DNA from 3 places in the Kocuria sp. KKT182 genome. Region 3 is predicted to be linked to each of the others. Evidence: riboswitches for the same ligand, from Rfam matches in the RefSeq annotation. Region 3 holds a riboswitch; each other region holds the start of a gene.
The links. A riboswitch is a leader RNA that binds a small molecule or an ion and turns the genes downstream of it on or off. The one in region 3 is predicted to bind S-adenosylmethionine.
Positions count from the first base shown of each region.

Region 1: it holds a riboswitch for S-adenosylmethionine, as region 3 does, so the genes downstream of both, ACZ2G1_RS13215 (acyl-CoA dehydrogenase family protein) here and ACZ2G1_RS08740 (ABC transporter ATP-binding protein) in region 3, are expected to answer to the same signal.
Region 2: it holds a riboswitch for S-adenosylmethionine, as region 3 does, so the genes downstream of both, ACZ2G1_RS15230 (O-acetylhomoserine aminocarboxypropyltransferase/cysteine synthase family protein) here and ACZ2G1_RS08740 (ABC transporter ATP-binding protein) in region 3, are expected to answer to the same signal.

Region 1 is NZ_CM145757.1:2,811,857-2,818,689, forward strand. Features, by position in the region: gene ACZ2G1_RS13205 (thiazole synthase) at 1-666, shown strand, start outside; gene moeB (molybdopterin-synthase adenylyltransferase MoeB) at 663-1,838, shown strand; SAM riboswitch class I at 1,970-2,064, shown strand; gene ACZ2G1_RS13215 (acyl-CoA dehydrogenase family protein) at 2,178-3,515, shown strand; gene ACZ2G1_RS13220 (MFS transporter) at 3,519-4,934, shown strand; gene ACZ2G1_RS13225 (LLM class flavin-dependent oxidoreductase) at 4,931-6,301, shown strand; gene ACZ2G1_RS13230 (NAD(P)/FAD-dependent oxidoreductase) at 6,681-6,833, opposite strand, start outside.
Region 2 is NZ_CM145757.1:3,265,597-3,272,429, reverse strand. Features, by position in the region: gene ACZ2G1_RS15240 (tellurite resistance/C4-dicarboxylate transporter family protein) at 6-1,133, shown strand; gene ACZ2G1_RS15235 (cystathionine gamma-synthase) at 1,196-2,383, opposite strand; gene ACZ2G1_RS15230 (O-acetylhomoserine aminocarboxypropyltransferase/cysteine synthase family protein) at 2,392-3,720, opposite strand; SAM riboswitch class IV at 3,758-3,879, opposite strand; gene ACZ2G1_RS15225 (Lrp/AsnC family transcriptional regulator) at 3,993-4,445, opposite strand; gene ACZ2G1_RS15220 (thiamine pyrophosphate-dependent enzyme) at 4,687-5,862, shown strand; gene ACZ2G1_RS15215 (alpha-ketoacid dehydrogenase subunit beta) at 5,859-6,833, shown strand, end outside.
Region 3 is NZ_CM145757.1:1,889,418-1,896,250, forward strand. Features, by position in the region: gene ACZ2G1_RS08730 (CoA-binding protein) at 1-430, opposite strand, end outside; gene ACZ2G1_RS08735 (maleylpyruvate isomerase N-terminal domain-containing protein) at 516-1,193, opposite strand; SAM riboswitch class I at 1,301-1,405, shown strand; gene ACZ2G1_RS08740 (ABC transporter ATP-binding protein) at 1,411-2,244, shown strand; gene ACZ2G1_RS08745 (aliphatic sulfonate ABC transporter substrate-binding protein) at 2,340-3,383, shown strand; gene ACZ2G1_RS08750 (ABC transporter permease) at 3,380-4,201, shown strand; gene ACZ2G1_RS08755 (AMP-binding protein) at 4,261-6,387, shown strand; gene ACZ2G1_RS08760 (succinate dehydrogenase/fumarate reductase transmembrane subunit) at 6,595-6,833, shown strand, end outside.

The sequences.
Region 1 (6,833 bases), 920 kb from region 3:
AACACCGCCGGGTGCTACACCGCCCGGGACGCGCTGCTGACCGCCGAGCTCGGCCGGGAGGCCCTCGAGACCGACTGGGTCAAGCTCGAGGTCATCGCGGACGAGGACACGCTGCTGCCCGACGTCGTGGAGCTCCTCGACGCCACCGAGCAGCTCGTGGCCCGCGGCTTCAAGGTCTTCGCCTACACCTCCGACGACCCGGCCGTCGCACGCCGGCTCGAGGATCTGGGCGCGGCCGCGGTGATGCCCCTGGGCGCTCCCATCGGCACCGGGCTGGGCATCCTCAATCCGCACAACATCGAGCTCATCGCCTCCCGGGCGTCCGTGCCCGTGGTGCTCGACGCCGGGATCGGCACCGCCTCCGAGGCCGCCCTGGCCATGGAGCTGGGCTGCGACGCCGTGCTGCTGGCCAGCGCCGTCACCCGCGCCCAGGACCCGGTGGCGATGGCCACCGCGATGCGCCACGCCGTGCTCGCCGGCCGGCTCGCCGCCGGTGCCGGGCGCATCCCGGCCCGCCGCCACGCCCAGGCGTCCTCGTCGATGGCCGGGCGGATCGACACGGACGCCGCCGGTGCCGGGCGGGCCGACGGGTCGTCCGCCGGCTCCTCAGTCGGCCCGGCGGACGTGCCGCGCGGGGACTGGGCGCCCGTGGGGGAGCGGCCGTGAGCCCGCTGCCCCCGCTCGTGGAGCCCGGCCCCGAACTGACCCGCGAGGAGCTCGAGCGCTACGCCCGGCACCTGACCCTGCCCGGGATCGGGACCCTCGGCCAGCGGCGGCTGCGGAACGCCCGCGTGCTCGTCGTCGGCGCCGGGGGGCTCGGGTCCCCGGCCCTGCAGTACCTCGCCGCGGCGGGGGTCGGGACCCTCGGGATCGTCGACGACGACGTGGTGGCGGTCTCCAACCTGCAGCGCCAGGTGGTGCACACGACCGCCGACGTCGGCCGTCCCAAGGCCGTCTCCGCCGCCGAGGCCGTCACCGCGCTCAACCCGCTGGTGGAGGTCCGCACCCACCCCGTCCGGCTGGACGCGGACAACGCCGTGGACATCATCGGCGGGTACGACCTGGTCCTGGACGGCGCCGACAACTTCGCGACCCGCTACGTGGTCAGCGACGCCGCCGCCCTGACCAGAACACCCTGCGTGTGGGGCTCCATCCTGCGCTTCGAGGGGCAGGTCAGCGTGTTCTGGGCCGGGCACGGGCCCACCTACCGGGACCTCTACCCCGAGGCCCCGCCGGACGGCGAGGTGCCCAGCTGCGCCGAGGGCGGGGTCTTCGGCATGCTCCCCGCCACCGTCGGCGCGGTCATGGTCACCGAGGCCGTCAAGCTCGTCACCGGCACCGGGGAGCCCCTGCTCGGACGGGTGCTGCTGCACGACGCGCTCGCGATGACCTGGCGCGAGATGCGGCTCACCCCGGATCCCGACGCCGCCCCGGTCACCGCGGTGGCCCAGCCCGCCGCGGTCTGCGCGCTGCCCGGCGCGGACGCCTCCGAGACCGTCGGGTCGGCCGAGCTGGCCCGGCTGCTCGAGCGCCGGGAGCGCGGGGAGGCGTCCTTCGCCCTGGTGGACGTGCGCGAGGACTGGGAGCGGGAGCTCGTGGCCATCGACGGCGCCGTGCCCGTCCCGCTGCAGGAGATCCTCGACCGCGGCGCGGACGCCCTGCCCCCGGAGGCCCGTGGCACGGACCTCGTGCTGCACTGCAAGGCCGGGGCCCGCTCCGCGACCGCGCTCGCCGCGCTGCGCTCCTTCTACGCCGGGCGGGAGGAGCGGGTCCGCCACCTCGAGGGCGGGGTGCTCGCCTGGGCGGCACAGGTGGACCCGGACCAGCCGGTCTACTGATCCGGTCTCCTGCGGCACACCGCTACACCACCGCGGAGGACGTGACCTTCTGTGACGCCGTCGTGACATTCCATGACGTGCGCCCGTCATCCGGTTGGTCCCGGACCGGGCGGTCTGATGCCATGGCAAGCGCCCCATTCAGAGCGGCTGAGAGATCTGGCTCGACGACGCCGCAGCAACCCGCCCTCCACCGGGGTCAGGGTGCTAATGCCAGAACCGATGGAGATCCCGGATCTGCAGTCGGTCCGTGACGTCAGCCTCCGGCGCTGCCGCCACCGGGCCCGCCCCCGGCGCGACCGGCCGACCGGCAATCCTCGGTGCGACCGAGAGGACCCCCGCATGACCCCGAGCACGGTCGAGGAGACCACCGCCCATCCCCGCGCCGGCACGGACCTCGCCGCCGGCCTGCCCGGGGACTACGCCGGGCTGCGGGAGCACTTCCGGCCGCTGTTCGCGGAGATCGCCGCCGGCGCCCTGGACCGGGACCTCCGGCGCGCGCTGCCCTACGCGGAGGTCGGCCGGCTGGACCGGGCCGGGTTCGGTGCCCTGCGCGTCCCGGCGGCCCACGGCGGCCCCGGGGTCAGCCTCGAGGACTTCACCCGGCTGCTGGTCGACCTGGCCGAGGCCGACTCCAACATCGCCCACCTCTACCGCTCCCACCACGGCTTCGTGGAGTCCCTGCGCTTCCTGCCCCGGGAGCTCCAGGAGGTCTGGTACCCGCGGGTGCTGGCCGGAGCCACCGTCGGCAACGCCTCCACGGAGAAGGGCGGCAACGCGCTGGGCACCCTGAACACCGTGCTGAGCCGGACCGCCGAGGGCTGGGAGCTCACCGGCCGGAAGTTCTACGCCACCGGCTCCGTCTTCTGCGACTACACCCGCGTCTCGGCCGCCCTGGACGGCCGCGACGGGCGGCGCTTCGCCGTCGTCGCCACGGACGCCGAGGGCGTGACGCTCGAGGACGACTGGGACGGCTTCGGGCAGAAGCTCACCGGCACCGGCACCGCGGTCTTCGAGCGGGTGCGCGTCCCGGAGGACGCCGTGCTGGACCGCACCGCCGGCAGCGCGGAGGCCGTCCACGAGGCCGCCTTCTTCCAGCTCGTGCTGCTGGCCGTGCTGGCCGGCATCGCCCGGGCGGCCCGGCGGGACGCGGTGGAGACCATCGCCGGACGCCGGCGGACCTTCAACACCGGGCTCGGCCTGCCGTTCCGCGACGACCCGCTGATCCAGGAGGCCACCGGGCGGATCTCCGCCAAGGCCTTCGCCGCCGAGGCCACCGTCCTGCACGCCGCCCGCGCCCTGGACGCCGGGATCGCCGCCGCCGCAGCGGCCGGCGCCGACCGGCCGGACTTCACCGGGGCCCTCCCGGCGGCGCTGCACGAGTCCGAGATCGCCGTGGAGCACGCCCAGGTCACCGTGCCGGAGCTGGCGCTCGGCGCGGCCCAGGACCTGTTCCTCACCGTGGGCGCCTCCGCCACGTCCACGGCCAAGGGCCTGGACCGGCACTGGCGCAACGCCCAGACCGTGGCCACCCACAACCCGATCGCCTTCCGCGCCCGAGCCCTCGGCGACTACCTCATCAACGGCACCCTGCCGGAGGGCCTGAACGCCATCGGCGACGCGAGGACCGGCGCCACGACCGATGTCACGGCCGACGCCGACCGAACCCCAGGAGCCTGACGCATGAGCACCACGACCACGGCCGCCCCGGGCCGCAGCAGCATCGTCCACGGCAAGAAGCGCGTCCTGGCCTCGGCCTTCGCCGGGACCACCATCGAGTGGTACGACTTCTACCTCTACGGCACCGCCGCCGCACTCGTCTTCAACGTCCAGTTCTTCCCCATGGCCACCGAGCTCGGCGGCATCGTGGCGTCCTTCGCCACGCTCGCGGTCGGGGTGATCGCCCGACCCTTGGGCGGGATCATCGCCGGGCACCTGGGGGACCGGATCGGCCGCAAGGCCCTGCTGGTGGCCTCGCTGCTGCTCATGGGCGTGGCCTCCACCCTGATCGGCCTGCTGCCCACCTATGAGGTGATCGGCTGGTGGGCCGTCGTCGGCCTCGTGGTCCTGCGCATCCTCCAGGGCCTGTCCGCCGGTGCCGAGTGGGGCGGCTCCGCGCTGCTGAGCGTGGAGCACTCACCGGCCCGCCACCGCGGGTTCTTCGGGTCCTTCACCCAGATCGGCTCCTCCGCCGGCATGCTGCTGGCCACCGGCGCGTTCTTCATCGTGCAGAACGTCATGAGCGAGGAGCAGTTCGCCGCCTACGGCTGGCGCATCCCCTTCCTGCTCTCGGCCCTGCTCGTGGCGGTGGGCCTGTGGATCCGCCTCGGGGTGGCCGACGCCCCGGAGTTCCTGGAGCACCGGGCCTCGGGGAACGTGGCCAAGGCCCCCCTGCGGGAGCTGCTGGTCCACCACCGCCGCCCGGTGCTGGTGACGATCGGCCTGCGCCTGGCCCAGAACGCCGTCTACTACCTGGTGACGGTCTACATGCTGACCTACCTGCGGGACGTGCGCGGGGACAGCGCCGCGGGCGTGACCGCGGTGATGATCGCCTCGGCCATCGGCCTGTTCTCCACCCCGTTCTGGGCCTGGCTGTCCGACCGGGTGGGCCGGAAGGTCGTCTCGGTGACCGCCTACGCGGCGATCGGCGTCTTCGGCTGGGTGCTGTTCGCCTTCCTCGAGGCCGGCCCGCTCGCCCTGCTGCCGCTCGTGGTCATCCTCGGCATCAACCTCGTCCACGACGCGGTCTACGGACCGCAGGCGGCCTGGTTCGCCGAGCAGTTCCCCGTGCACGTGCGGTACTCGGGCGTGAGCTTCGGCTACCAGGTCGGCACCGTCCTGGGCGGCGGGCTCATGCCGCTGATCGCCGCCCTGCTCTTCGCCGCCGGCGGGGACACCCCGTGGCTGATCGCCGGCTACCTCTCCGTGCTGGCCGTGCTCTCCGTCGTCGCCGCCCTGGCCGCGAAGGATCCCGCCCGGGACCGGCGCGGCACCGAACTCACCGATCTGCACGCCGGCCGGACCGCGGCCGACCCGGCCCTCGCGACTACCGCCGCCGCGAGCGCCACCCAGCCCACCCCCGAGAGGACCACCGTATGAGCCGCCCCCTGCTGCTGAACGCCTTCGACATGATGGTGCCCGTGCACCAGTCACCGGGACTGTGGCGCCACCCGGAGGCCGGGGTCGCCGGCTTCGACACGCTCGAGTACTGGACGTCGCTGGCCCGCACCCTCGAGGAGGGCGGCTTCACCGCGCTGTTCCTGGCGGACGTCCCCGGCGTCTACGACGTGTACGGCGGCGGGGCAGAGGCCACGGCCCGCGGGGGAGTGCAGTACCCGGTGCTCGACCCGCTCGTCGCGGTGCCGGCGATGGCCGCGGCCACCGAGCAGCTCGGCTTCGGGGTGACCGCCTCGGTCACCTACGAAGCCCCCTACCTGCTGGCCCGCACCTTCGCGACCCTCGACCACTTCACCCGCGGCCGGGTGGCGTGGAACGTGGTGACCTCCTACCAGGACTCCGCCGCCCGCAACCTGGGCATGGACCGGCAGATCCCGCACGACGAGCGCTACGACCGCGCCGACGAGTACATGGAGGTCATGTACAAGCTCCTTGAGGGCTCCTTCGAGCCGGGGGCGGTGAAGGCGGACGCCGGCACCGGGGTCTTCGTGGACCCGGAGCTCGTGCACCCCATCGGCCACGAGGGCACCTGGTTCTCCGTGCCCGGCCAGGCGCTGACCCACCCCGGACCCCAGGGCACCCCGTTCCTGTTCCAGGCCGGCGCCTCGACGCGCGGACAGCAGTTCGCCGTGGACCACGCCGAGGCCATCTTCTTCATCGGCAACACCCCGCAGCTCGTGCGCCGGTGGACCGACGGCGTCCGGGCCGAACTGGCCGCGCAGGGACGGGCCGAGGACGCCGTGAAGACCTTCGCCATGGCCACCGTGGTGGTCGCCGAGACCGACGACGAGGCCCACGCCAGGCTCGACGGATACCGCCGGCACGTGGACATCGAGGGAGCGCTGTCCCTGTTCGGCGGCTGGACCGGCGTCGATCTGGCCGGGGCGGACCCCGACGCGCCGCTCGAGTACGTGGCCACCGACGCCAACCAGTCCGCGCTCGCGGCGTTCACGTCGCTGTCCCCGGACCGGACCTGGACGGTGCGGGACCTGGCCGAGTTCGTGGCCATCGGCGGCCGCGGGCCCGTCATCGCCGGGGCGCCCGGCACCGTGGCGGACGAGCTCGAGCGCTGGCGCGAGGAGGCCGGCGTGGACGGTTTCAACATCTCGGCGGCCGTGCGGCCGGCGGACCTGGAGCGGTTCACCACGATGGTTTCGCCGGAGCTGCGGCGCCGCGGCCTGCTGCCGGAGCCCGGGGCCCTCCCCGCCGGCAGAACGCTGCGCGAGGCGCTGGCCGGCGCCGGGCCGAGGCTGGCCGACGACCACCGCGGGGCCTCCTACCGCCGGTGACCGCCGGGCCGTCGGGGCACCCCGCTCGACGGATCCGGTGGTCGGCCGCCGTCCCGAGTCCCCGGCACGAAGCGCCCCTGCCCGGGAGAGGGCAGGGGCGCTTCGCCGCGCCGAGGCGCAGAAGGCGACCCCCGACCGCCGGGGAACGGATCATGGGGGTCACTGCACCGGCGTGGGAGCCGGTGCTACCCGAAAAGTACCAGACGGTAATATCGCGGTGCACAATCCTGTGCAGATGCATGAATCTTGTTCCTCGGGGCGCCTCCCGACGTCCGACCCTCATTTCTCCCGGCTCATGCTGCGACGACTGGAGGCGCGGGCCATCAGGTGCCATCGGAGCGGGGAACGAGGCGCCACGGATGTGTGCACACATGGTCCACTAGAAGCCCCGGAGGATCACGTTCCAGTAGTGCCGGGGGAGGACCTCGAGGTCGAAGAACCAGGAGGCGCGTTTCGGGGCCAGCAGCGGCACGCCGGGGATGCTGGGCGCCAGTTCGTTGTCCCGGTCGAACTCGGCCAGCACGGCCCGGCC
Region 2 (6,833 bases), 1.4 Mb from region 3:
GGCAGGTGGCCGAATCGCTCCGACAACGTGTCCTCGGCGGCGTCCGCGGCCTGGCGCCCGGTTACTTCGCCCTCGTCATGGCCAGCGGCATCCTCTCGGTGGGCCTGCAGATGCAGGGCTTCGCCGCGCTGTCCACGGCCCTGCTCGCGGTGTGCGCGGGCAGCTGGGCGGCGCTGTGCCTGCTCACCGTCTGGCGGTTCGCCGTCTTCCGGCGAGAGTTCGTCGTGGAGTTCCTCGACCCTCGCCGCGCGTTCGGCTTCTTCACCTTCGTGGCCGGCACGAACGTGCTGGCGTCCCGGCTCGCGACGACGGGCTGGCACGGGGCCACGGCCGCGCTCCTAGGACTCGCCGGGGCGGTATGGCTGGGCCTCGGCTACGTGGTCCCGTGGAGCGCGGTGCTCTCCCGGCGCACCCGCCCCGTGGTCAGCACCGCCAACGGGACCTGGTTCATCTGGGTGGTGGCCAGCCAGTCCGTGGCCGTGGCCGCCGCGGCCCTGGACCCGGTGGTGGGCAGCGACGCCTGGCGGCACGTGCTCTCCGTCGTCGCGGTCGCCGGCTGGTCCGTGGGGCTGTTCCTCTACGCCGCGGCGGGCGTGCTCGTGACGCTGCGCATGATGCTCTATCCGCTGCGGCCGGTCGACCTGACCCCGCCGTACTGGGTGGCGATGGGCGCGTGCGCCATCACCGTGCTGGCGGCATCCCGGATCGTGGAGATGTCCGACACCCCGATGGTCGCCGTGGTCCGCGGGCTCGTGGCGGGTCTGGGCCTGGTCTTCTGGGCGTTCGCCACCTGGTTGATCCCGGCCCTGGTGGCGGCCGGGTGGTGGCGCCACCGCGTGCACCGGGTGCCGCTGCGCTACGAGTCCTCGCTGTGGAGTGTGGTCTTCCCGCTGGGGATGTACGCCGTGGCCAGCATCTATCTGGGCCGCGCGGACGACCTGCCGATCGTGGGTCTGGTCGGGGCCGTCTGGCTGTGGGTGGCCCTGAGCGCCTGGGCGATGGTGTTCACTGCCATGCTCGTGCACCTGGTCCGCCGGCTGCTCCTCGGCCGGGAGGATCCGGCTCCGGCCTGGCCGGAGCCGGACGCATCCGTCAGGCCGGACCCAGGGGGCGGACCGGGCGCGGCCCGCTGACCCGGCGGAACCGGCGCCGCCGGCGGCGCCGGCGGCGCAGCCGACCGGGCGGAAAAGACCGGTCAGGCGGCGAGCGCGCGCTCGAGGTCCTCCAGCTGGTCCTCGACGTCCTCGATGCCCACCGAGAGCCGCACCAGGTCCACGGGCACGGCCAGCGCGGTGCCCTTCACGGAGGCGTGCGTCATCTCCGAGGGGTAGCAGATCAGGGACTCCACCCCGCCCAGGCTCACCGACAGCGAGTACAGCCGGGTGCCCTCCGCCACCGCACGGGCCGCGGCCTCCCCGCCGGTCAGCCGGAAGGAGACCATGCCGCCGAACCCGCGCATCTGCGCGGCGGCGAGCGCGTGGCCGGGGTGCCCGGGCAGCCCGGGGTAGAGCACCTGCGCGACCTCGGGGCGCTCCAGGAGCCACTCGGCGATCCGCTGCGCGTTGTCCTGGTGGCGCTCCATCCGCAGGCTCAGGGTCTTGAGCCCGCGGGCGGCCAGGTAGCTGTCCTGGGGGCCCGCCACGGCGCCGGCGGCGAACTGCTGGAAGCCGACCGCCTCGGCGAGCGGGGCCCCGCGCCACTGGGCCGCGCCCACGACCACGGCGCCGCCGAGCACGTCCGAGTGCCCCCCGATGTACTTCGTGGTGGAGTGCACCACGGCGTGCGCGCCGAGCTCGAGGGGGGTCTGCAGGTACGGGGACGCGAAGGTGTTGTCGACGACGAGCAGCGCCCCGGCGTCCCGGGCCAGCTGCGCCCACGCCGCGACGTCGGCGATGCCGAGCAGCGGGTTGGACGGCGTCTCGAGCCACAGCACCTTCGTGGCGCCGGGGCGCACGGCCGCCCGGACGGCGTCGAGGTCCGTGATCTCCACGGGCGTGTGCCCGATGTCCCACGGGGCGAGGACCCGGGTGATCAGCCGGTTGGTGCCGCCGTAGCCGTCGGCGCCGAGCACGATGTGGTCGCCCGGGCGCAGCACGGCGCGCAGCAGGGCGTCCTCTGCCGCGATCCCCGAGGCGAACGCGAACCCCCGCTCGCCGCGCTCCAGGGCCGCGAGCTGCTCCTCGAAGCCGCTGCGGGTGGGGTTGGAGCCGCGGCTGTACTCGTGCCCGGCGCGCAGCACGTTGATCCCGTCCTGGGCGAACGTGGAGGTCTGGTAGATCGGCGGGATGACCGCCCCGGTCAGCGGGTCGGGCTCCTGGCCGGCGTGGACGGCGGTGGTCGTGAAGCCCCGGTGGCGGGTGCGGGTCTCGGTGGGGGACGTCATGGCGGGGCTCACTTCCGGGTGGTCTGGACGGCGGTGACGACGGTGTCGAGGGCCTGGCCGAGGTCGGCCACGAGGTCCTGGGGGGACTCGAGGCCGATCGAGAGCCGGATCGTGGTCTCGGCGATCCCGCCGGCCCGGCGCTGCTCGGGGGTCAGGCGGCAGTGGGTCATGGCCGCCGGGTGGGCCACGAGGCTGCGGGTGTCCCCGATGTTGGCGACCAGCTTGAACAGCCGGAGCGCGTCGATGAACGGGCCCACGGCGCCGTCCGGGGCGGCGAGGTCGAAGGAGAACACGGAGCCGGTCCCGCGCGGGAAGTCCCGGGCCGCGATCCCGGCGCCGGGGTCCCCGGGCACGCCGGGGTGGTGGACGCGGGCGACGGCGGGGTGCCCGGCCAGGAACTCGGCCACCGCCAGCGCCGAGGCCGTGTGGCGGGCCACGCGCAGGTCGAGGGTCTCGGTGCCCTGCAGGATCTGGCTGGCGTTGAACGGGGAGAGCGTGGTGCCGAGGTCGTGCACGTACTTCGCCCGGACCAGGTGCAGGTAGGGGCTGGCGGCGGCGCACTTGTCGACGAGGCTGAGTCCGCCCCAGCGGGCGCGGGCCTGGGTGAACTGCGGCCACTTGTCCGGCCGGGCGGACCAGTCGAAGGTCCCGCCGTCCACGACCGCCCCGGCGAGCGCGTTGCCGTGCCCGCCCAGGAACTTGGTGGCCGAGTGCACCACGATGTCCGCGCCCTTCTCCAGCGGCCGGTACAGGGCCGGGGACGCGAGGGTGTTGTCGACGACGACGGGCACGCCGGCGGTCCGGGCGACGTCGGCGATCCCGGGCAGGTCCGGGAGGGTGGCCAGCGGGTTGCCGATGGACTCGAGCAGGAACGCGCGGGTGTCGGGGCGCACGGCCGCGGCCCACGCCCCCGGGGCGGTGGGGTCCACGAAGGAGACCTCGATGCCGTAGTCCGCGAAGGAGTCGGTGAGCAGGTCCACCGTGCCCCCGTAGAGCTTCTCGGAGGCCACGAGATGCTTCCCGGCGCCCTGGCCGAGCAGGGCCAGCAGCGCCACGGCCACGGCGGACTGGCCCGAGCCGGTCGCCACGGCGCCCGCGCCGCCCTCGAGGTCGCTGATCCGCTGCTCGAGCACGGCCACCGTGGGGTTGCCGGTGCGCGTGTAGGTGAAGCCTGCCCGGGTCTGGGCGAACATCTGCCGGGCCGCCTCGTAGTCCGGGAACTCGAAGGCCGCGGTCTGGTAGATCGGCACCGTCAGGGTGCGCTGGACGACCTGGTCGTGGGTGCCGGCGTGGATCTGCCGGGTCGCGAGGTCGTGGTCGGTCACGGGGATGGACATGGCGCTGCTCCTGTGCCTTGCTCTTACCCGCACCGGTCATCCGCGCGGGCCCGGTGGGCACGCCGCGGAAGATGCAGGCCGCTTCCTCATCCGAACCACCCAATGAGCATGGGGTTGGTGCGTGACCAAGTCGGAGCTTGGCGGTCACGTCTCGTGAAGCTGGAACAACACTATGCGCAGAGGTAGTGGGTGTCCCTCCGCGTCGGAAGATGACGACCGTGACGGTTCGTGACGCCGGCCGTGCGCGCCGGGCCCGGCGCGGGGCCGGCGCGTCAGGCCCGGGTGTCGATGTCCTCGAAGATCAGGAACGTCTGGGTGTCCACCACGCCGGGCAGCTGCTGGACGTGCTCGAAGATCACCTGCCGCAGGTGCACGGTGTCCACGGCCCGCACGAGGAGCATGACGTCGAAGTTCCCGCCCACCAGGGCGATGTGGTGCACGGCGGGGATCGCCTGGAGCTGGGCGCACAGCTCCCGCCAGGTGTTCTGCTGGAGCTTGAGCGTCACGTACGCGGAGGCCTGCAGGCCCGCCCGGACCGGGTCGATCACGGTGCTGAAGCGCAGGATCACCCCCTCGTCCCGGAGCCGGTTGATCCGGGCGTAGGCGTGGGCGCGGGAGACGTGCACGGCCGCGGCGATCGCCGTCACGGACTGCCTCGCGTCTCGGGACAGCTCCGCGAGGATCTTCCGGTCGGTCTCGTCCAGCGGCACGGGGGTCGAGGGCACGGCGGGCTCCTTCGGGGCGGGTCGGGCGCGGGGCCCGGAACGTGTCGGACGAATGCGTGTGCTCCACGCCACACTAGAACATGTCGTCCACGCGCGGTGCACTGTCCGTCTCAGACTTCTGCATTTTCCCCGCTCTGTGGATACGAACCATGCCCGGTTCCCATACTGGGGAGACAGAGCCGCACCACCTTCCTGCCCTCCCCGGACCGCGGCCGCACCGGGGACCGACCGAGGGGACACCATGAGCCAGACCGTCGAGACCCCCGAGGACCCGATCCTCCGGGCCTCCCAGAGCTTCGGCATCACACCGGAGCAGTACATGCTCCCGGCCCGCGGCGAGATCCGCATGGTCGACCCGAGCGGGCGGCTGCTCGCCCCCGAGGAGCAGGGCACCGGCCCCGGCCACGAGTACCCGCTGCCGGCCCCGGACGTCCTGCTGGGCGCCTACGAGAAGCTGGTGGTCGGGCGGCGGGTCAACGACCAGAACTCCGCGCTGGTCCGCCAGGGCCGGATGGCCGTCTACCCGTCCAGCCACGGCCAGGAGGCCTGCCAGGTGGCGGCCGCCCTGTGCCTCGAGGAGGGCGACTGGCTGTTCCCCACCTACCGGGACACCGTGGCGGTCATGACCAAGGGCGTGGACCCGATGCAGGTCATGGCGATCTTCCGCGGCGAGTGGCACAGCGGCTACGACCCGCACGAGCACCACGTGGGCATCCAGTCGACCCCGCTCACCACCCAGCTGCTGCACGCGGTGGGCGTGGCCCACGCCGCCAAGCTGCGCGGCGAGGACACCGTGGTCCTGGCGATGTGCGGGGACGGCGCCACCAGCGAGGGCGACTTCCACGAGGCCCTGAACTTCGCGGCCGTGTTCAAGCTGCCGGTCGTGTTCTTCGTGCAGAACAACGGCTACGCGATCTCCGTGCCCCTGTCCCAGCAGTCCGCGGCCCCGAGCCTCGCCCACAAGGCGGTCGGCTACGGCATGGCCGGCGAGCGCGTGGACGGCAACGACCTCGTGGCGCTGCTCGCCACCCTGCGGCGCGCCGTGGACCTGGCCCGCTCCGAGTCCGAGCCCCTCCTCGTGGAGGCGCACACCTACCGCATGCAGGCGCACACCAACGCCGACGACGCCACCCGCTACCGGGACGACGCCGAGGTGCAGGAGTGGATCGCCAAGGACCCGGTGACCCGGATGCGCGCCTACCTCGGCGCCGAGGACGTGCTCGACGACGCGGCGGAGCAGCGCATCGCCGCCGCCGCCGAGGACGTCGCCACGGCCCTGCGCGACGGCATGAACGCCGACGTGGAGATCGACCCGCTCGAGCTGTTCCGCCACGTCTACACCGAGCAGACCCCGCAGCTCGCCGAGCAGGAGCAGTTCCTGGCCGCCGAGCTCGCCCGAGAGGAGACCGGACAGTGAGCACCCTGCACGCCCCCGCCCCGGCCGGCGAGGCCCCGGCGGTCAAGCCCGCCACCTTCGCCCAGGCGCTCAACACCGCCCTGGCCGACGCGCTGGCCGCCGACCCCGCCGTCGTCGTCTTCGGCGAGGACGTCGGCACCCTCGGCGGCGTCTTCCGCATCACCGACGGGCTGACGAAGCGCTTCGGCCGCACCCGGTGCTTCGACACCCCGCTGGCCGAGTCCGGGATCGCCGGCATGGCCGTGGGCATGGCGATGAACCGGATGCGCCCCGTCATCGAGATGCAGTTCGACGCCTTCGCCTACCCGGCCTTCGAGCAGGTCGCCTCGCACATCGCGAAGATGCACAACCGCACCCGCGGCGCCGTGCGCCTGCCGATCGTCATCCGGATCCCCTACGCCGGCGGCATCGGCGGCGTGGAGCACCACTGCGACTCCTCCGAGGCCTACTACGCCCACACCCCGGGCCTGAAGGTGTTCACCCCCGCCACGGTCGAGGACGCCTACCTCATGCTGCGCGAGGCGATCGACTCGGACGACCCCGTCGTGTTCTTCGAGCCCAAGAAGCTCTACTGGTCCAAGGCCCCCGTGGACCTGGCCGAACTGAGGGACCGCTACGAGAACGGGGCGCCCGAGCGCCGGGAGGGCCGCGCCGTCGTCGCCCGCGCCGGCGAGGACGCCACGCTGCTGGCCTACGGGCCGTCCGTGCCGACCGCCGTGGCGGCCGCCGCGGCCGCCGCCGCCGAGGGTCGCTCGCTCGAGGTCGTGGACCTGCGCAGCATCGTCCCGTTCGACGACGAGACGGTCGCCGCGTCGGTGCGGAAGACCGGGCGCGTGGTGGTCGTGGCCGAGGCGCCGGGCTTCGCGTCCGTGGCCGCCGAGATCGTGGCCCGCGTCCAGGAGCGCTGCTTCCACTCCCTGGCCGCGCCCGTGCGCCGCGTGACCGGGTTCGACATCCCGTACCCGGCGCCC
Region 3 (6,833 bases):
GGTCCAGGGTCCAGCCCCGCCGGAGCAGGGACCGGAGCTCGATCAGGGGGCAGGTGTCCATGACCACGTCGAGGCCGGCCCGCTCCGCCCGGGCGGCGGCGTCCTCGTCGACGACGCCCAGCTGCAGCCACACCGCGGCGGCGCCCACGGCGATGGCCTGGTCCACCACCGCGCCGACGCGGCGGGAGTTCACGAAGCAGTCCACCACGTCGATCGGCCCCGGGACCTCGGCGAGCGTGCGGTGGCCGGGCTCGCCGTGCACCGGCTCGCCCTTCGGGTTGACCGGGACGATCGTCATGCCGAGGTCGTCCCGGATCCGCTTCGCCACCGAGTGCGCCGGACGGGCCGTGTTGCCGGTCAGCCCCACCACGGCCCACCGGCCGGGCCGTGTCATGAGGCGGTCGATGACGGCGGGGTCGTTGCGGCTCATGCCCCCAGCCTGGCACGGAACCCGTTCCCCCTCCTTCTTCCTCCGCGGGATTGCACGTGTCGGCGACCTCGCGGAGGGGGGAGGGTCAGGAGAAGAGCGGCAGGAGGTCCGCGTGCGCGCCCAGCTCCGCACGCTCCTGGGCGGTCAGCTCCGCCCGGCCGGTGCCCACGCGGGCGAAGTGCTCGTCGCTCCAGTGCTCGAGCGGTTCCCGCTCCCACAGGTCGGTGAGGACCCGGCGGACCTCGGCGAGCCCGTCCACGGCGGGACCCGGGGAGCCGTCCAGGTGCTGGATCAGGTCCAGGTGGTGGACCGTGGCCTCCACCGCGAGGGTGCTCAGCAGGTCCTCGACGCGCAGCACGTGCCCCTGGGTGCGGACCGCGCCGTCGCCGCAGTGCTGCGCGGCGTGCACGAGCGCCCGGGTGGTCTCGCGGTGGAGGGCGCGCACCGGCTCCCAGTCCAGGACCATGGACGCGGCCACGCGGGTGTGGCGCCGGGCCTCGGCGGCCCCCGCGGGATCGCCGCCCCAGTCGGTCCAGTAGGTCGCGGCGTCCCGGTCGGGGCGGGCGGTGGTGGGCGTATGCAGCGCGACCAGCCCCCGCAGGGCGTCCATCGCGCAGTGGTGGGTGAGGTCCCGGACCGACCACCCCGGGCAGCCAGTGGCGGCCCAGGAGTCGTCGTCGCCGAGCCCGTCGAGGACCGCGCCGAACGCCGCGCAGGCGTCGCGCACCAGGTCCGCCCGGGCCGGGCTTCTGCGGCTCGTCATGGGTCCATGGTGGGGCACGGAGGGCTCCCGTGCCAGCGATGTGTCGCGATCACCACGGATGCGACGGATTTGCCAGGGAACACGCCGAGGACGTTCAATTGGTGGTGTAACCATCCGGAGCGGCTGAGAGACCTGGCTCGTCGACGTCGCAGCAACCGGCACGGATCCGTCTGATCCTCCGTGCGAGGTGCTAATGCCAGGACCGATGGAGTTGATCATGAGCACTTCCCTGCTGGGCTCTGCGCCGGCCACCGCACCGGGCACCGCGAAGCGCGCCTTCTCCGTGGCCTTCGAGCACGTCGGCAAGGCCTTCCCGTCCGGCCGCGAGACCCACCACGTCCTGCAGGACGTCGACGTCACGGCCCGGCCCGGCGAGGTCCTGGCGGTCCTGGGGCCCTCGGGGTGCGGCAAGTCCACGCTCCTCCGGGCCGCGGCAGGGCTCGACACCGCCTCGGCCGGGCGGGTGCTCATCGACGGCACCCCCGTGTCCGGCATCGACCCGCGCTGCGCGGTCGCCTTCCAGGAGCCCCGCCTGCTGCCGTGGCGCTCGGTGCGCGAGAACGTCCGCCTGGGCCTGCCCCGCGGACTCCCCCGGGACGAGGGGGACGCCGTGATCGACGACCTGCTGCGCCTGGTGGGGCTCACCGCGCACGCCGGCCACCGTCCCCGCGCGATCTCCGGCGGCATGGCCCAGCGCGCGTCCCTGGCCCGGGCCCTGGCCCGCAATCCCGGGGTCCTGCTGCTCGACGAGCCCTTCGGCGCGCTCGACGCCCTGACCCGCCTGAAGATGCAGGACCTGCTGCTCACGATCCACGCGGCCCAGCCCACCACCGTCCTGCTCGTCACCCACGACGTCGACGAGGCGCTGCAGCTCGCGGACCGGATCGTGGTCCTGGGCCGGACCGGGCCCACCGCCCCGGCCTCGATCAGCACGATCCTCGCCGTCCCCGGCGAGCGCCCCCGGGACCGGGCCTCCGAGGTCCTCGCCGAGCTGCGCGTGCAGCTCCTCGGCCACCTCGGCGTCGACACCCACCACCCCGCGACCCGCTGACGCGGCCCGCCCCCACCCCGACTCCCCTCCCCGGACCAGCGGCGGCACCCGCCCGCGCCGCCCGGCACCGTCCGTCCACCACGAAAGGCTCCGCCATGCCCCTGCCCCAGCGCTCCGTCCGCACCGTCCCCGCACTCGCCGCCGTCCTGGCCCTCGGCCTGACCGGGTGCATGGCCGGTGAGGGCTCCGGTGAGCCGCCCGCGGAGGCCGCCGGGGACGGCACCGTCCGCGTGGACTGGGCCACCTACAACCCGCTCTCCGTGGTGATCAAGGAGAAGGGCTGGCTCGAGACCGCGTTCGCCGAGGAGGGCATCGAGGTGGAGTGGGTGCAGTCCGCCGGGTCGAACAAGGCCAACGAGGCGCTGCGTGCGGAGGCGGTGGACATCGGCTCCACCGCGGGCTCCGCGGCGCTGCTGGCCCGCAGCAACGGCACCCCGATCCGGGTGATCGACCTCTACTCGCAGCCGGAGTGGTCCGCCCTGGTCACCACCGCCGGCAGCGAGGTGCAGGAGGTCGCGGACCTCGAGGGCCGCACCGTGGCCGCGACCAAGGGCACCGACCCGTACTTCTTCCTGCTCCAGGCCCTCGACGAGGCCGGGGTGGACGCCGGGGACGTCACGATCCAGAACCTGCAGCACGCCGACGGCCGCGCCGCCCTGGAGAACGGCCAGGTGGACGCCTGGTCCGGGCTCGACCCGATCATGGCCGCCGCGGAGGAGAACGGCGCGGAGCTGTTCTACCGCAACGTCGACTTCAACACCTACGGCTTCCTCAACGCCCACGAGAGCTTCCTCGAGGAGCAGCCCGAGGCCGCCCAGACCGTGGTGGACGTCTACGCCTACGCCCGGCAGTGGGCGCAGGAGAACACGGAGGAGACCGCGCAGCTGCTCGCCGAGGCGGCCGGGATCGAGCTGTCCGTGGCCGAGAAGGTGCTCGAGCGCACCAACCTGGACATCGACCACGTGCCGGGCGACGAGCAGCTGGCGGTCCTCGAGAAGGTCGGGCCGATCTTCGTGGAGTCCGACGACGTGGCCGGCCAGGAGCAGATCGACGAGGCGCTCGGGAGCATCGTGGAGAGCTCCTACGCCGAGAACGCCGACGCCTCCCGCGCGGCCGAGCTGGTCGGGGCCGGGCAGTGACGCAGCCCCTGGCCCCCGCCGAGGAGGCGCAGCGTCTCGAGGACGCCCCCGCCGCGGCCCCCCGGCGGCGGCCGCTGCTGCGCACCGGGCTGGGCCTGCTGCTGCCCGCCGCGCTGCTGGTGCTGTGGCACGTGCTGTCCACCGCCGGCGTCTTCAGCGCCGTGCAGCTGCCGGCCCCGCTCGCGGTGCTCGAGGCCGGGATCGGCCTGCTGGCCGGCGGGGACCTGTGGACCCACGTGGGCATCTCGACCCAGCGCGTGCTGATCGGCTTCCTGATCGGCGCCGGGCTCGGCCTCGTGGCCGGGTCCTTCATCGGCCTCTCCCGCTGGGGCTCCACACTGGTGGGCCCCACGATCGGGGCGTTCCGCGCGGTGCCGTCCCTGGCGTGGGTGCCGCTGCTGCTGCTGTGGATCGGCCTCGGCGAGGACTCCAAGGTCACGCTGGTGGCCATCGGCGCGTTCTTCCCGGTCTACACCACCGTCTCCGCGGCCCTGCAGCACGTGGACCGCAACCTCATCGAGGCGGCGCGGGCGTTCGGGTTGCACGGGCTGCGCCTGCTCACCACGGTGCAGCTGCCGGCCGTCATGCCGTCGGTCATCTCGGGGCTGCGCCTGGCCCTGGCCCAGGCGTGGCTGTTCCTCGTGGCCGCCGAGCTGCTGGGCGCCTCCATGGGCCTGGGCTGGCTGCTCACCGACTCGCAGAACAACGGCCGCACCGACCGCCTGCTCCTCGCCATCGTGCTGCTCGCGGTGCTCGGCAAGGCGACGGACGCGCTGCTGGGAGTCTTCGAGAAGTGGGCCGCCAAGAAATGGGCCTGACACGTGCGCCTGGCACAGTGGAACCGTCGTCCGTGCCGGCCGGAAAGGACAGCAGCACCGTGAGCTTCAGCTGGAGCGACCCCTCCTCCCCCACCCCCAATCCCGCCCTGGTCTCGGAAGAGGCCCGGATCGCCTTCTGGGAGGCGCAGGCGTCGCGCCTCGACTGGGCGCGGCCGTGGACCACCGCGCACCGCTTCGAGGCCCCGCGGCGGCTCGGGACGGACGAGCAGGGCGGCCCCACCTGGTCGGTCCCGGAGATCGCGTGGTTCGAGGGCGGCAGGCTCAACGTGGCCCACAACTGCGTGGACCGCCACGTCGAGGCCGGCCGCGGCGCCCACGTGGCCCTGTACTTCGAGGGAGAGCCCGGGGACCGGCTGGTCTACACCTACGCCGACCTGCAGCGGGAGGTCTCCCGCGCCGCCAACGCCCTGCTCGCCCTGGGCGTGGAGCAGGGCGACCGGGTGGTGATCTACCTCCCCGTCATCCCGGAGACCGTCATCATCACGCTGGCCTGCGCCCGCATCGGCGCGGTGCACTCCCTGGTCTTCGGCGGGTTCTCCGCCGAGGCGCTGCGCTTCCGCGTCGAGGACACCGGCGCCAAGGTCCTCGTGACCACGGACGGGCAGCACCGGCGCGGCGCCGTGGTGCCCGTGAAGGCCGTGGCCGACGAGGCCTGCAGCGGTGACAACGCGGTCGAGCACGTCGTCGTCGTGCGCCGCACCTCCCGGCCCGGGCGCACGGACCTGCCGCGGGGCACCCGGGGGACGCACTCCAAGGAGGAGGACGCGGTCCCGTGGACGCGCGGGCGGGACGTGTGGTGGCACGAGCTGGTCGCCGACCAGTCCGACGTGCACGTGCCCGAGGCGTTCGACGCCGAGACGCCGCTGTTCATCATCTACACCTCCGGGACCACCGGACGGCCCAAGGGCCTGGTGCACACGATGGGCGGCTACCTCGTGCAGACCGCCTACACCCACGCGCTGCTGTTCGACCTGCTGCCCGACGTCGAGGACGAGGACGGCGTGCTGCGCCCGGACGAGCTGGCCACCGTCAACGACCCCGCGAAGGTGGACTCGACCGTCCACTGGTGCACCGCGGACCTCGCGTGGGTCACCGCGCACACCTACGAGATCTACGGGCCGCTGGTCAACGGCGTGTCCGAGGTGATCTACGAGGGCACCCCGAACACCCCGCACTGGGGCCGGCACTTCGAGGTGGTCGAGCGCTACGGGGTCACCGCCTACTACACGGCGCCCACGCTGATCCGCTCCCTGATGGGCGCGTTCCCGAAGGGCGTCCCGCCGCTCTACAACCTCAACTCGATCCGGCTGCTCGGCTCCGTGGGCGAGTCGATCAACCCCGAGGCCTGGCGCTGGCTGCGCGCGCAGCTGGGCAGGGACGAGGTGCCGTTCGTGGACACGTGGTGGCAGTCCGAGACCGGCGCCACCGTGATGTCCCCGCGGCCGCACGACCCCCAGTTCGCGCCCCCGGGGACGTTCGACGACGGAGCCCCGCGCACCGCGCTCAAGCCCGGCTGCGCGACCCGGGCGGTCCCGGGGATCTCCACCCGCGTGGTCGACGAGGCCGGGGAGACGGTCCCGCCCGGGGTGCAGGGCTTCGTGGTGGTGGACCGGACCGGTCCCTCGATGGCCCGCACCGTGTGGGGCGACCCGCAGCGCTACCTCTCCTCCTACTGGCAGGCCTACGCCGAGCAGGGCTGGTTCCTCGCCGGGGACGGCGCCCGCTACGACGAGGAGGGGGACATCTACATCCTGGGGCGGGTCGACGACGTCATCAACGTCTCCGGGCACCGGCTGTCCACCATCGAGATCGAGTCGGCGCTCGTCACCCACCCGTGGGTGGTGGAGGCCGGTGCCGCGCCGGTGCGCGACGAGCTGACCGGGCACGCGGTGCTCGCCTACGTGGTGCTGACCCCCGAGGCCGCCCGGGTCCCGGCGGAGGAGCTGACCGCGGCCCTGCGCGAGCACGTGGCGCACGAGATCGGGCCGATCGCCAAGCCGCGGGCGGTCGTGGCGGTCCCGGACCTGCCGAAGACCCGGTCCGGGAAGATCACCCGGCGGCTGCTCGCGCAGCTGTGGGAGGGCGCCCCGCTCGGTGACCGGTCCTCGCTGCAGAACGAGGAGTCCCTCGAGCGCATCGCCGACGTCCTGGCCGCACGGCGCTAGCCCCCGCCGCGAGGGGTCGCTTCCGGCGCTCCTCCGGCCGCGGGGGGTCGCTTTCGGTCGGAATGAGCTGCTCGCACCGGCGGAAAACGACCCCTCGCGCCGCCGCGGAGGCGGGAAACGACCCCTCGGCGCGGCTCCGTGACGGTCCGCGACCCCCTCCGCAAGGACGTTGAGACTTGTGACGTCTCAGCTCGCACCGCCCCTAGGATGAATGCCGTGAACGACTCCCCCCGCCCCGCAGGCACGGCCCGCTCCGCGCCGGACGGGCTGCTGCCCGCCCTGCCGAACACCGACCTCAAGCTCGCGATGGCCGCCTCCGGCGCCCTGTTCTCGGGCTACGTGCTGGTGCACATGCTGGGGAACCTGAAGGTCTACCAGGGCGCGCAGAAGTTCGACGCCTACGCCGAGCTCCTCCGCACGGCGGGCGCCCCCGTGCTGCCGCGCGG